Regions from separate parts of the Streptomyces thermocarboxydus genome, predicted to be linked through region 1. Evidence: riboswitches for the same ligand, from Rfam matches in the RefSeq annotation. Region 1 holds a riboswitch; the other holds the start of a gene.
The links. Region 1 has a riboswitch for cobalamin ahead of AY578_RS22245 (ribonucleoside-diphosphate reductase subunit alpha). Riboswitches for the same ligand answer to the same signal wherever they lie in the genome.
Positions count from the first base shown of each region.

Region 2: another riboswitch for cobalamin. It lies ahead of metE (5-methyltetrahydropteroyltriglutamate--homocysteine S-methyltransferase); the one in region 1 lies ahead of AY578_RS22245 (ribonucleoside-diphosphate reductase subunit alpha).

Region 1 covers NZ_CP058273.1:4,793,932-4,801,317, forward strand. Annotated here, with positions in the region: gene AY578_RS22230 (GlxA family transcriptional regulator) at 1-405, opposite strand, end outside; gene AY578_RS22235 (hypothetical protein) at 499-720, shown strand; gene AY578_RS22240 (ribonucleotide-diphosphate reductase subunit beta) at 742-1,698, opposite strand; gene AY578_RS22245 (ribonucleoside-diphosphate reductase subunit alpha) at 1,755-4,112, opposite strand; cobalamin riboswitch at 4,238-4,368, opposite strand; gene AY578_RS22250 (GNAT family N-acetyltransferase) at 4,458-4,961, opposite strand; gene mctP (monocarboxylate uptake permease MctP) at 5,045-6,673, opposite strand; gene AY578_RS22260 (DUF3311 domain-containing protein) at 6,670-6,936, opposite strand; gene AY578_RS22265 (GntR family transcriptional regulator) at 7,128-7,386, opposite strand, start outside.
Region 2 covers NZ_CP058273.1:6,579,463-6,586,848, forward strand. Annotated here, with positions in the region: gene AY578_RS30055 ((2Fe-2S)-binding protein) at 1-291, shown strand, start outside; gene metE (5-methyltetrahydropteroyltriglutamate--homocysteine S-methyltransferase) at 361-2,679, opposite strand; cobalamin riboswitch at 2,858-3,054, opposite strand; gene AY578_RS30065 (GNAT family N-acetyltransferase) at 3,301-3,873, opposite strand; partial or broken gene AY578_RS30070 (tRNA (adenosine(37)-N6)-threonylcarbamoyltransferase complex transferase subunit TsaD) at 3,873-4,259, opposite strand; gene AY578_RS30075 (superoxide dismutase) at 4,903-5,544, shown strand; gene AY578_RS30080 (metal ABC transporter ATP-binding protein) at 5,854-6,489, shown strand; gene AY578_RS30085 (metal ABC transporter permease) at 6,486-7,355, shown strand; gene AY578_RS30090 (metal ABC transporter solute-binding protein, Zn/Mn family) at 7,313-7,386, shown strand, end outside.

The DNA of each region.
Region 1 (7,386 bases):
GCTCAGCTCCTGCGCGTGCTTCCAGTGCACCGCCGCGCGCCGCCCCTCCAGCAGCCCGGCGGCGGCCAGCACGAACACCCCCGAGCACACGCTCAGCACCCGCGCGCCCCGGTCCACCGCCCGGCGCAGCGCGTCCAGCATCTCGGGAGGGAACTCCCGGGAGGCGTACGAGGCGCCGGCGGGCACGGTGATCAGATCGGCCGTCTCCAGCCGTTCCAGGCCGTGCTCGGTCCCGAGCGTGAAACCGGTGCTCGTGCGCACCGAGGGCCCCTGCGCCGAGACCACCGCGAAGTCGTACACCGGCAGCCCGTCGTCGCTGCGGTCGATGCCGAAGACCTCGCAGACCACGCCGAGTTCGAAGGGATTCACGCCGTCGAGGAGGACGGCCGCCACATTCCGGAGCATGCCCCCAGTGTGCCTCGCTCTTGGCAGTAAATCGAGGGTGTACGGCAGTCCTGCCACTCCCCGTCAGGAGTGTCCGGCGCCACAGTGGTGTCCATGAACACGACGCAGACAGAAGCACTGATCGCGATGGTGGCCGTTCTCGGCCTGTTCGTCCTCATGGTCGCGCCCGCCGTGATCGGCATCCTGCGCGACCGCCGCATCGACCGGCAGATCCGGGAGGCCACGGCGGTCCCTGACACGGAACCGCCCGACCCCCGGGCCGCGTCCCGTCCGGCGCACGGGACCGCCCCGCGCCGCCCCGCACGGGCGGCGTGAGACGGCCCCGGCGCCCCGGCGTCAGAAGTCCTCGTCCAGGTCGACCGTGCCCTCCACGGCGACCTGGTACGCGGACGGACGGCGCTCGAAGAAGTTGGTCAGCTCCTGCACGCCCTGCAGCTCCATGAAGGAGAACGGGTTCTCCGAGCCGTACACCGGAGCGAAGCCCAGGCGCACCAGACGCTGGTCGGCCACGCACTCCAGGTACTGCCGCATCGACGCGGTGTTCATGCCGGGCAGTCCGTCGCCGCACAGGTCACGGGCGAACTGCAGCTCCGCCTCCACGGCCTCGCGCAGCATGTCGGTGACCTGCCGGCCGAGCTCCTCGTCGAACAGCTCCGGCTCCTCCTTGCGCACGGTGTCCACCACGTCGAAGGCGAAGCTCATGTGCATCGTCTCGTCGCGGAACACCCAGTTGGTGCCGGTCGCCAGGCCGTGCAGCAGACCCCGGCTGCGGAACCAGTAGACGTAGGCGAACGCGCCGTAGAAGAACAGGCCCTCGATGCAGGCCGCGAAGCAGATCAGGTTCAGCAGGAAGCGGCGCCGGTCGGCCTTCGACTCCAGCCGGTCGATCTGCTCCACCGAGTCCATCCACGTGAAGCAGAACTCGGCCTTCTCCCGGATGGACGGAATGTTCTCCACGGCCGCGAAGGCCGCCGCCCGGTCGTCCGGATCGGGCAGATACGTGTCCAGCAGGGTCAGATAGAACTGGACGTGCACGGCCTCCTCGAACAACTGCCGCGACAGATACAGCCGCGCCTCGGGCGAGTTGATGTGCTTGTACAGCGTCAGCACCAGGTTGTTCGCCACGATCGAGTCGCCGGTGGCGAAGAACGCCACGAGCCGGCCGATCAGATGCTGCTCCTCGGGCGTCAGCTTCGCCAGGTCGGCGACGTCCGAGTGCAGGTCCACCTCCTCGACGTGCCAGGTGTTCTTGATCGCGTCCCGGTAGCGCTCGTAGAAGTCCGGGTAGCGCATGGGGCGCAGGGTCAGCTCGAAGCCGGGGTCGAGCAGGTTCTTGGTCGTGCTGGTGGTCACTGGCAGGCCTCGCAGGATTCGGGGTTCTCGAGGGAGCAGGCGACGGCCTCGGGGCCGGCCGGCTGCTGGACGGGGACGGCGGCGCGGGCCGCGCGGGCGATCCGGGTCGCCGGGCGGGAGCGCAGGTAGTAGGTGGTCTTCAGCCCCTGCTTCCAGGCGTAGGCGTACATCGAGGAGAGCTTCCCGATGGTCGGCGTCTCCAGGAACAGGTTGAGCGACTGCGCCTGGTCCAGGAACGGGGTCCGGGCGGCGGCCATGTCGATCAGGCCGCGCTGCGGGATCTCCCACGCCGTGCGGTACAGCCGCCGTACGTTCTCGGGGATCCACGCGAAGTCCTGCACCGAGCCGCCCGCCTCACGCAGCGCCTCACGGGTGCGCGCGTCCCACACCCCGAGCCGCTTGAGGTCCTCCACCAGGTACGAGTTGACCTGGAGGAACTCCCCGGACAGCGTCTCGCGCTTGAACAGGTTGGACACCTGCGGCTCGATGCACTCGTACACGCCCGCGATGGACGCGATGGTCGCGGTGGGCGCGATCGCCAGCAGCAGCGCGTTGCGCAGGCCCGTCGCGGCGATCCTGGTCCGCAGCGCCTCCCAGCGCCCCGGCCAGGCGAGCTCGACGCCGTAGTGGTCGGGGTGCAGCACGCCCCGCGCGGTGCGGGTCTTCTCCCAGGCGGGCAGCGGGCCGTGCCGCTCGGCCAGTCCCGCGGACGTCTCGTACGCGGCGAGCATGATCCGCTCGGCGATCCGGGTGGACAGCGCCTTCGCCTCGGGGGAGTCGAACGGCATCCGCATCCGGAAGAAGACGTCCTGCAGCCCCATCACGCCCAGACCCACCGGGCGCCAGCGGCTGTTGGACCGGGACGCCTCCCCGGTCGGGTAGAAGTTGATGTCGACCACCCGGTCCAGGAACGTCACGGCGGTGCGGACCGCCGCGTCCAGGCGCTCCCAGTCCATGCCGTCCTCGCCGGCGAATGCCGCGAGGTTGACCGAGCCGAGGTTGCAGACCGCCGTCTCCCCGTCGTCGGTGACCTCCAGGATCTCCGTGCACAGGTTGGAGGAGTGGACGACGTGGCCCGGCTCGGCGGTCTGGTTGGCGGTGCGGTTGGCGGTGTCCTTGAAGGTCATCCAGCCGTTGCCGGTCTGTGCGAGGGTGCGCATCATCCGGCCGTACAGCTCGCGCGCCGGGAGCGTCCTGCGGGCCAGGCCCTTGGCCTCGGCGGCCCGGTAGGCCGCGTCGAACTCCTCGCCCCACAGGTCGACCAGCTCGGGCACGTCCACCGGGGAGAACAGCGACCACGGCGCGTCGTCGGCGACCCGGCGCATGAACTCGTCCGGCACCCAGTGCGCCAGATTCAGGTTGTGCGTACGGCGGGCGTCCTCGCCGGTGTTGTCGCGCAGTTCGAGGAACTCCTCGATGTCCGCGTGCCAGGTCTCCAGGTAGACCGCGGCGGCGCCCTTGCGGCGGCCGCCCTGGTTCACGGCGGCGACCGAGGCGTCCAGCGTCTTCAGGAACGGGACGATGCCGCCTGAGTGCCCGTTGGTGCCGCGGATCAGCGAACCCCGGGCGCGGACGCGGGAGAAGGACAGGCCGATGCCGCCGGCGTGCTTCGAGAGGCGGGCGACCTGGTGGTAGCGCTCGTAGAGGGAGTCCAGCTCGTCCCGGGGGGAGTCCAGGAGGTAGCAGGACGACATCTGCGGGTGGCGGGTGCCGGAGTTGAACAGCGTGGGGGAGGAGGGCAGGTAGTCGAGCCGGCTCATCAGCCCGTACAGCGCGGCGACCTCCTCCAGCGCCCGCTCGCTGTCGTCCTCGGCGAGCCCGCACGCGACCCGGAGCAGGAAGTGCTGGGGCGTCTCGACGACCTTGCGGGTGACCGGGTGGCGCAGCAGATAGCGGCTGTGCAGGGTGCGCAGCCCGAAGTAGCCGAACCGGTCGTCGGCGTCCGTGTCGATCAGCGCGTCCAGGCGGGCCGCGTGCAGCCGGACGAACGCGGCGGTGCGGTCGCCGATCAGGCCCTCCCGGTGCCCGGCGGCCACCGAGCCGGTGAACGAGGTGACGCCCTGCGAGGCGGCCTCGGCGCGGATGCCGATCGTCAGCAGCCGGGCGGCGAGCCGGGAGTAGGCGGGGTCCTCGGAGATCAGCCCGGCCGCCGCCTCGGCGGCCAGTTCCCGCAGCTCCGCCTCGTCGGCGGCGGCGGACCGGCCGCGCAGCGCGGCGGCCGCCACCCGGCCGGGGTCGGCGTCGGGCAGGTCGGCGGTCAGCTGGGTCAGGGTCCGCAGCAGCGCGGCCCCGGGGCCGTCGCTCTCCTCGGTCACGCGGGTCGCTGAAGCCGGATCGGCTGGCGCGATGGTCACGTGGGGCTCTCCCTCGCTCGGCACGGGGGCCTCGAAGAGCGCAGGGGGCAGCACACGAACGCACGCGGCGTCGCGTCCACCGGCCCATTCCGCGAGGCCCGGACGTCAGGGCACCCGGACCGGAAGGGCCGGGCGCACTGTCGGCAGGTCCTCGGACTGACTCCCGTGCGCGCCCGTGGGCAGGCATGGGTACACCGTTGCGGGACAGTTCCGGATTCGCACCGGATTCCCCTGCGACGACAGCGAGCATGAGCATACATCTTGTGCCGGGTGCCGCTGACGGACCCATATGTTGTGTCGCGCAGGGGTTACAGTGGTGTCGCGCGGAGAGGCAGGAGTGGGCTGTCAGAGCGTCAGCTCGTAGACCAGCAGCAGGATGTCGTCCACCTCCGGCAGCGGGTTCCAGTCCCGCGCCGGGTTGCGCGTGAAGCCCAGCCGCTCGTACACCCGGTGCGCGGCGTGCATGCTGCGCTGCGTGGACAGCACCATCCGCGTACGGCCGAGCCCCCTCGCGCGGTCGACGCAGGCGCGCACCAAAGCCTCGCCGGCGCCCCGGCCGCGGGCGTCGGCGGAGACTGCCAGCATGCGTATCTCCGCCTCGCCGGGCCCGGCGAGGTCCGCCATGGGGCCGGGGCCCGGCACGAAGGTCACCCCGCCCAGCAGCGTGCCGTCCCCCACGGCGACCAGCACCTCGGCCGCCGCCGCCCGCTTCGCCACGTCCCGCAGCTCGCCCAGGTAGCCGTCCGACTCCCCGAAGTCCAGCAGGCCGTCACCGAGATAGGCCTGCGCCGTGATCTCACCCAGTTCCGCGTGTTCGCCGGCGGTCACCGGCCGGATGACGATGTCCATGCGGGGGAGTCTGCCGCACGGGCACGACAACGGGCCGCCGGTTTTCCACCGACGGCCCGCTGCCGTGTGTATGTATGACCGCGTCAGTGCGCGCTGCCCGCCGTGGCCGGCGGGAGCTCGACCTCCACGCCCGGGTCGCCGACGTCCGCCGTGTAGTCCTCCGGCTTGGTCTCGTCGACGCCCTCCGGCGCCTTGACCGCCCGCAGGACGAAGGTCAGGACGACCGCGACCAGCACGTTGATCACGAAGGCGGTGAGACCGATGTAACCGATCTCCCCGATGCCCGGGATCTCCTTGGACGAGCCGCCGAAGTGCTTCTGCGTAGGCGACGCCACCCCGTACGCGGCGACCGTGCCGTAGATCATGCCGACCGCCCAGCCGCCGATCAGCGCCCAGCGGTGGAACCAGCGGGTGAACAGGCCGCCCACCAGCGCCGGGAAGGTCTGCAGGATCCAGATGCCGCCCAGCAGCTGGAAGTTGATCGCGACGGTCTTGTCCATGGTCAGGACGAAGATCAGCGCGCCCACCTTCACCAGCAGGGACACGATCTTGGAGACGGCGGTCTCCTGCCTGGGCGTCGCGTCCGGCTTGATGAAGTCCTTGTAGATGTTGCGGGTGAAGAGGTTCGCCGCCGCGATCGACATGATCGCCGCCGGCACCAGCGCGCCGATGCCGATCGCCGCGAAGGCCACACCGGCGAACCAGTCCGGGAACATGTTCTCGAACAGTTGCGGGATGGCAAGCTGGCCGTTCTGCACCTTCACCCCGGCCGCGATCGCCATGAACCCGAGCAGCGCCAGCAGGCCCAGCATCAGCGAGTACAGCGGCAGGATCGTGGTGTTCCGGCGGATCACCTCACGGCTGCGCGAGGACAGCGTCGCGGTGATCGAGTGCGGGTACATGAACAGCGCGAGCGCCGAGCCCAGCGCCAGCGTGGCGTACGTCCACTGGCCCGCCTCCCCCGGCACCACGGCGCCGCGCGGTGCGCCCGTGGCCGGGTTGGTCTGGCTGTACGCCTCCTGCGCGGAGGCGAAGATCTCGTCGAAACCGCCCAGCTTGATCGGGATGTAGATGATCGCCACCGCGATCACGAGGTAGATCAGCGTGTCCTTGACGAACGCGATCAGCGCGGGCGCCCGCAGCCCCGACGAGTAGGTGTACGCGGCCAGCACACCGAAGGCGAGCAGCAGCGGCAGGTCCTTGACGAACCAGTTGGTGTTCTCGCCGCCGCCGACGCCCATCACGTCCAGCACCGCCTGGATGCCGACCAGTTGCAGCGCGATGTACGGCATCGTCGCCAGGATGCCGGTGACCGCGACGGCCAGCGACAGCCCCTTCGAGCCGAACCGCCCGCGCACGAAGTCGGAGGTCGTCACATAGCCGTGCTTGTGCGACACCGACCACAGCCGGGGCAGGAAGGTGAAGATCAGCGGATACACGAGGATCGTGTACGGCACCGCGAAGAAGCCGGCCGCGCCCGCCGCGTAGATCGCCGCCGGGACGGCCACGAAGGTGTACGCGGTGTACAGATCGCCGCCCAGCAGGAACCAGGTGACCCAGGTGCCGAACGAGCGCCCGCCCAGGCCCCATTCGTCGAGGGTGTGCTCGTTCGCGGCCTTGCGCCAGCGTGCGGCCAGGAAGCCCATCGCGGTGACGAGCACGAAGAAGAAGATGAAGACGGCGAGTGCCACGCCGTTCACGCCGTCGTTCACTGCTCCGCACCACCCTTCGCGGCAGAGCGGGCGCGCTGGTCACGCTGCCAGAGCTTGTACGCGGTCATCGTCAGCGTGGTCGAGATCAGCACCCACAGCATCTGGTACCAGTAGAAGAACGGGATGCCGATGAACGTCGGGTCGGTCTTGGCGTAGGACCCGACCCACAGCATGGCGACGAATGGTGCGAGCAGACAGACGCCGATGACGACGCGCACAGGCGTCACCACCGGCCCTGGAGTTGTTTGCGGGGTTTGCGACATCAGACGGCTCCCGTCCCCTCACTGATCGCCGACGTTGGCTCGCGGCAATGTAGGTGAGGGCGCGGGGCGGCCGTAACCCCCCGTAGGAGGGGCGGTATGCAGCAGCAGCGCAACCGCAAGGCAACAGCAACGAAAATCCTGTCAACCACCCGGTCTGTCGGGTTTTGCGGTCACGCGGACGGCTGCCTGGCTCAGTCCTGGGGGCGCTTGAGGCGCGCGACGAACTTGTACCGGTCGCCCCGGTACACCGACCGCACCCACTCCACCGGCTGACCGTCCCGGTCGAGCGAGTGCCGGGACAGCATCAGCATCGGCAGGCCCACGTCGGTGCCCAGCAGGCCCGCCTCGCGCGGCGTGGCCAGGGACGTCTCGATGGTCTCCTCGGCCTCCGCGAGACGGACGTCGTACACCTCGGCCAGGGCCGTGTAGAGGGAGGTGTACTTGGTCAGG
Region 2 (7,386 bases), 1.8 Mb from region 1:
GACGGACTGCGCGTCAAGGTCGCCCCGCGTCTGCTGGACGGCAACTCGGCGTCGGCGCTCGCCGGGGCGGCCCACGCCCTGCTCGCGCTCCGTCCCGCCGTACGCGGGCCGCTCACCGACCTCACGACCGAGCTGTTGGACACCGGACGCCTGGCGGGCACCGGCGTGCTCACCGGCCCCGACCTCACGTTCCGCCGCCGAAGCTGCTGCCTCTACTACCGCGCGCCGAACGGCTCGAAGTGCGGTGACTGCGGGCTGGCCGGCGGTGTACGTCGCCCAGCCCTGCGATGAGGTGTATCCGTTTCGGGCTGTGCCGCTCACCGGGCCGGAAGCCGTGCGTCCGGCCCGGTGAGCCGGGGGTCAGGAGCGGGACAGCTCGTCACGGATGGTGCGGGCGGCGGTCACCAGGTGTTCGAGTGAGGCCCGGGTCTCGGGCCAGGCGCGGGTCTTCAAACCGCAGTCGGGGTTGACCCAGAGCCGTTCGGCGGGGATGGCCTTGAGGCCGGTGCGCAGGAGTTCCGCGGCCTCGTCGGTGCTCGGGACGCGCGGGGAGTGGATGTCCCAGACGCCGGGTCCGGCCTCGCGCGGGTAGCCGTGGGCGGCGAGTTCGTGGGCGACCTGCATACGGGAGCGGGCCGCCTCCAGGCTGATGACGTCGGCGTCGAGGTCGTCGATGGCCTGGACGATGTCGCCGAACTCGGCGTAGCACATGTGGGTGTGGATCTGGGTGTCCGGGCGGACGCCGGACGTGGTGAGCCGGAAGGCTTCGGTGGCCCAGTCCAGGTATCCGGCCCGGTCGGCGCTGCGTAGCGGCAGCGTCTCACGCAGGGCGGGTTCGTCCACCTGGATGACGGACGTGCCCGCGGCCTCCAGGTCGTGCACCTCGTCGCGCAGGGCGAGGGCGACCTGATGGGCGGTGTCGGCGAGTGGCTGGTCGTCGCGGACGAAGGACCAGGCGAGCATGGTGACCGGCCCGGTGAGCATGCCCTTGACCGGCTTCTCGGTGAGCGACTGGGCGTAGGACGTCCAGCGCACCGTCATCGGCTCGGGGCGGGAGATGTCGCCGGCCAGGATCGGCGGGCGGACATAGCGGGTGCCGTAGGACTGGACCCAGCCGTGCTGCGTGGCCAGGTAGCCGGTGAGTCGCTCGGCGAAGTACTGGACCATGTCGTTGCGTTCGGGTTCGCCGTGTACGAGGACGTCGATGCCGGTCTTCTCCTGGAAGGAGATGACCTCCTGGATCTCCGCCTTGATCCGCTCCTCGTAGTCGGCTGTGTCGATCCGCCCGGCGCGCAGGTCGGCGCGGGCGGCGCGCAGGTCGCCGGTCTGCGGGAAGGAGCCGATGGTCGTGGTCGGCAGCAGCGGCAGCCCGAGGTGGGCGCGCTGGGCGGCGGCGCGCTCCGCGTAGGACGGGGAACGGCGCCCGTCGGTCTCGGCGACCGCGGAGGCGCGGGCGCGGACGGCCGGATCGTGGGTGACGGGGGAGTCGGCACGGGAGGCGAGGTCCGCACGGTTCGCCGCCAGGTCGGCGGCGATGGCGTCGGTGCCCCGGGCGAGACCCCTGGCGAGGGTGACGACCTCGGCGCTCTTCTGCCTGGCGAAGGCGAGCCAGCGCAGGATCTGCGGTTCGATGTCCCGTTCGGCGGCGGTGTCCAGGGGGACGTGCAACAGGGAGCAGGAGGCGGACACGTCGACGCGGTCGGCCAGGCCCAGCAGCGTGCCGAGCGTGGACAGGGAGGCGGCGAGGTCGTTGACCCAGACGTTGCGGCCGTTGACCACACCGGCGACCAGCCGCTTGCCGGGCAGCCCGCCGGCGGAGGCCAGCGCATCCAGGTTGGCGGCCGCCGCCCCGGTGAAGTCCAGGGCGAGACCGTCGACCGGGGCCTTGGCCAGCATCGGCAGCGCCTCGCCGAGCCGGTCGAAGTACGAGGCGACCAGGAGCTTCGGCCGGTCGGCTAGACCGCCGAGGTCACGGTAGGCGCGCTCGGCGGCGTTCAGCTCGGCCGGGGTGCGGTCCTGGACGAGGGCGGGCTCGTCCAGCTGGACCCACTCCGCGCCCGCCGCCCGCAGGTCGGCCAGGACCTCGGCGTACACGGGCAGCAGCCGGTCCAGCAGGGTGAGCGGCTCGAAGTCCGCCGGCATGCCCGGGGCGGGTTTGGCGAGCAGAAGGTAGGTGACGGGACCGACGAGGACGGGCCGGGCGGTCAGGCCGAGCGCGAGGGCCTCCTTCAGCTCACCGACCTGCTTGGCGGAGTCGGCGGTGAACGCGGAGTCGGGGCCCAGTTCCGGGACGAGGTAGTGGTAGTTGGTGTCGAACCACTTGGTCATCTCCAGCGGTGCCACCTCCTGGGTACCGCGCGCCATGGCGAAGTAGCCGTCCAGCGCGTCGCCGGCCACGGCGGCGCGGTGGCGCTCGGGGATCGCACCGACCATGACCGTGGTGTCCAGGACGTGGTCGTAGTACGAGAAGTCGCCGGTCGGTACCTCGTCGATGCCCGCGTCGGCCAACTGCAGCCAGTTCGTACGGCGCAGTTCGGCGGCCGTGGCGCGGAGGGCTTCGGCGGTTACGCGGCCCTTCCAGTAGCCCTCGACGGCCTTCTTCAGTTCACGGTTCCGACCCTGCCGGGGGTAGCCGTACACGGTGGCCCGTGCTGCCGCGGCTGCGGACTTCGTGGTCACGGAGATCTCCTTCGCGAGATGAATCCCTGAGATCCCGGAGACGGGACGAGAACGCGAAGGGGAGACACACCGGGCGTGACCGACGCTGCGCGACAAGGCAGGGCCGTCCGCCTGATATGTACGCCGACCCGCCCTCGAGGTCACCGGGATGTCCGCGCACGAACGGTTCGCGCGCGGGCAGTTGGCAGGTCTTCGGACTCGCGGGCACGTCCTCACCGTTCGAGGACACCTACTGGCCGTCGCTTCCCGGGCCCGGTACTTCGGACCCAGTGCGTATGACGGCGGTCGTTCCCGCTCACCGCTGCGGGGCAGTCCCGGATTCCCACCGGGTTCCCTCTTGCGACACCTCGTCTGGCTGACGGGGCGAACCAGCTGCTGCGGGCAGCCTACGGGCAGTCGGCCCGTCAGGAACGCGGACGTCCGTGATCCGGGCGGTGACCCATGTCACGCGCCCGGAACGGTGCCAGGACCTCGCCGCCCTGGGCCAGTGCTTGACGAACAGCAAGGTCGGGGCATGGGTTCGCAGTGGGGCGCTGAGGACCACGTTGTGGCGCGCTCGGTGACGATCTCGAGGAAATGGCGGCGGATTTCAGCGGTGGGCAAGGCGGGGCCTCCGAAGGCTCACAGGGGGAGCGGGGCGAGGGAACGAGCGGGGTGGCGCGGGCCGAGGAAGACGACGATGCCCTTGCCGTCGGGGGAGGGGTGGGTGGCCTGCGTCCAGCCGTGGCGGCGGTAGAAGGCCATGGCCCGCCCGTTCCGGACCGAGGTGAGCAGCCATGCCCGCCCTTCGGGCGCGTCTGCGGTCACCGCTTCGAGGAGGCGGGTGGCGAGACCGGTGCCGCGGGCGGTGGGCCGGACGGCGAGTTCGTCGATCTCCCGGGCTCCGCACAGCCAGTCGGCGGTGCGGTCGTTGCCGAGGCCGGCGGCCGCCTGGGGATAGCAGCGGTCGGTGGGGAGGGGAGACGGAGTGGTCCACGCGGTGGCGAAGCCGACGATCTCCCCGTCGCGCACGGCGGTCGCGGCGGTGAACCCGGCACGCCGCACGTTCGCCGGCAGCCGGGAGACGAACTCGGTTGCCTGCGCCTCGTCCTCGTGCCAGGGCGGGGCGCAGAAGGCGTCGACGTACACCGAATGCAGTGACTCGGTGTGCGTGAGTATCCCGGCGTCCCGGTGCACACGGATGTCGGTGGTCATCAGGCGGCCACCGCCTTCCCCATGACGACGGAATGCAGTGCGGCGTACTCCAGCGGTGCCGGTGCGGCGCCCGTCCGTACGAGAAGGTCGCCGACAGGGGCGGCCATCGCGCCGTTGTCGGTGCACAGCCGCAGCGGAGGCATCCGCAGTTCGGCGCCCGCCGCCAGACGGTGCTCCTCGGCCGGCGACCGTACCCGCGAGTTCGCGGCGACACAGCCGACCACGACCACGGCGCTCACGCCGTGCTCGGCGCAGGCGGTGACCGCCTCGATGGCCGGACCGTCCGGATACGGCAGCCCGAAGACCCGTGCCGCCTTGTCGAAGCACTCCGCGACCGCGTCGTCCAGCGTGTCCTCGAGGTGTGTGATCGGGTCCCGGACCGGGTCCGCTCCCGTCTTGCTGCAGGACGACTCGATGCCCGGCGCCATCGCAGACCTCATGGCCGACCTTTCTGCCATTAGTAAGTTGTTGCAAGTAGTGTGCAATAAGATCTCCGATGATGTGTACCGAACCGGCTCCGCGCACATGGCCGCCCCTGGGGGACGCGGCCTTGACTCCTTCGATGCAACCCCTGGTCCCGAGGCGCGCAGCAGTGCCCCCGCCCGGCTGCCATGGGCCATCGCGGCGAAAGTCGTCCGGGTCGGCGCCGATGGCTGGGGTGGCCCGCCGGATGTCGCACGGTCCGTCCCGCTCAAGGCCCTCGGCCGCGACGAGTCCGCCGCCATTCGCGTCATGGCCGACGGAGCGGAGGAGCGGGCCCGCGTCCTGCGTCCAGGTGATGGAGGTGTCGGCTGGGGATCGTCCGCCATCCGTGCCGAACGCGGCGAACGGGTCGCCGCCACCAGGGAGTTCGCGGCAGAGGGGTGGGGTCGGGCGCCGCACGCGAGATCGGCCGCACCGTCGTTCGTCATGCGCCGGTCGGGGTCCCGGTGACACCGGTCCTAGGACCATCGCCTGATCAATAATTGCCGCTACTGCTGCTAGCGTGCAACTGCACATCAGTGGCAATAACGTCGGAGGATGTTGGACATGGCGGTGTACACGCTCCCGGAGCTTCCCTACGACTACTCGGAGCTCGAACCGGTCATCAACCCGCAGATCATCGAGCTGCACCACGACAAGCACCACGCCGCGTATGTCAAGGGCGCCAACGACACGCTGGAGCAGCTCGCCGAGGCGCGGGACAAGGAGCAGTGGGGCTCGATCAACGGCCTGGAGAAGAACCTGGCCTTCCACCTCTCCGGTCACATCCTGCACTCCATCTACTGGCACAACATGACCGGTGACGGCGGCGGCGAGCCCCTGGCCGCCGACGGTGTCGGTGACCTCGCCGACGCGATTGCCGAGTCCTTCGGCTCCTTCGCCGGCTTCAAGGCGCAGCTCACCAAGGCCGCCGCGACCACCCAGGGCTCGGGCTGGGGCGTCCTGGCGTACGAGCCGCTGAGCGGGCGGCTGATCGTGGAGCAGGTCTACGACCACCAGGGCAACGTCGGCCAGGGCTCCACCCCGATCCTGGTCTTCGACGCCTGGGAACACGCCTTCTACCTCCAGTACAAGAACCAGAAGGTCGACTTCATCGACGCCATGTGGGCCGTCGTGAACTGGCAGGACGTGGCGAAGCGCTACGAGGCCGCCAAGGCCCGCGCCGACGTGCTGCTGCTGAACCCCTGACCGCGGGGGCCGTATGACGTCCTGCTCGTGATCGTCTTCTCACCCTTCACCTGCAGGCGGCACAAGGAAGGGCCTTGGGCCGGGACGACCCGGCCGGAGGCCCTTCCGGCGTGTCCGGGGTACACGTCCTGGATGCGTTCGAACCAGCCGGCGCCCATGGCGCCGTGATTCCCGTGCCCAGCCATCGCGGGGCCGAACGCGCGGCGGCCCGCCCGGGAGACCGAGTCCGCTGCCGTCGCAGCTCCTTCGTCCTGTCCGGGAACCGACCGCCTCTCCCGTCCGACTGCTGTGAGGAGGCAGGGAGGTGGCATGGAAGGGCTGGATGTCCGGATGTCGGGCGTCGTGTGCCGGCACGGCCGGGTCGAGGCCGTGTGCGACGTCGATCTCGACATCGTGCGCGGGCAGCGAGTGGCGCTGACCGGTACCAACGGGTCGGGCAAGACCACGTTGCTGCGTGCTGTTCTGGGGCTGCACCGGCATGTCGCGGGCCGGATCCTGGTGGGTGGCCGGGACACCGGGAGTGCTGCCGAGTGGGCGTGGCGGCGACGGGCGTGCGCGTGGATCCCGCAGAAGCCGGCGACCGGCCGTTTTCCCTTGCTGGCAAGCGAGTTGCTGACCAGTGGCGGTGCGCGTGCCGAGGCGGTGGAGGCGGCCGACAAGCTCGGGGTCGGGCATCTCGCCGACCGGCCGTTGCACACTCTGTCCGGTGGTCAGCTTCAGCGTATGTACCTGGCGCGGGCGGTCGGCTGTGTGGCGGCCGGGGCGGGCGTCCTGCTCGCCGACGAGCCCACCGCCGCCCTTGACTTCTCCGGTCAGGAGGAGGCGGCCGACGTCCTGCTCTCCTTGCCGGTGACCGTCGTGGTCGTCACCCACGACCGGGCTCTGGCCGAGCGCTGCGACCGGGTGCTGGAGATGGCCGCGGGACGTCTGCGGGAGGTCCGGTGAGCGCCCTGGCCGCGGCCGACGTCGGTCAGCTCCTGCAGCTCGTGCCCGTCCAACGGGCTGCTGTCGCCCTGCTGGTGGCCGCGGTCGGACTTCCGGTGATCGGTGTCGTCATCGTCGGCCTCGACATCATGCCGGTGCGGTTCGCGATGATGCATGTCGCACTCCTGGGGATCGCCGTTGCTCTGCTGACCGGGCTCGATCCCATGCTGTGTGCGCTGGTGGCCTGCGCGCTCGCCGGCGCCGGAGTCGCTCCGCTGGCCCGTACCCCGGACGGTCTGTCAGGTGCCATGGGTCTGCTGATGAGTCTGGCGATCGCCGCCGCCCTGCTCGTGCTGGCCGTCTCCGGCGTCAACGCGGCGGGCGCCTTCTCCCTGCTCTGGGGGTCCATCCTGTCGGTCGGTACCGCCGACCTGTGGCTGCTCGTCGCGCTGGCTGTCGTCGTACCGGCTCTTTTCTGGTGGCGTCGTAGAGACATCGCGCTCCTCCTCTACGACCGTGAACTCGCCCTGGCCTCGGGCGTGCGGGTCGACCGGCTCACCCTCGTGCTGCTGGTCCTGGTCGCGGTGTCCGTCGCCGGAGCCATCAAGCTCACCGGTGCTCTCCTCGTCGACGCGCTGACGCTTCTTCCGGCCCTCGCCGCCCGGCGGCTGGGCCGCTCCCTGCTGTCCATCACCGTGTGGGCGGTCGGTATCGGCGTGGTCGTGAACCTGACCGGGTTCCTGGTCGCACTCCGGTTCGACTGGCCGCCCGGTCCCGTCCTCGTCCTCACGGCCGGCGTGGTCGTCCTCGCCGTCCATCTCGTACCCGAACGGAGAATCAGCTCATGGCGCGCACCCGCGTCCGCATCACTCCCCTCCTCGCACTGAGTTTCAGCGCGGCCCTCCTGCTGACGGCCAC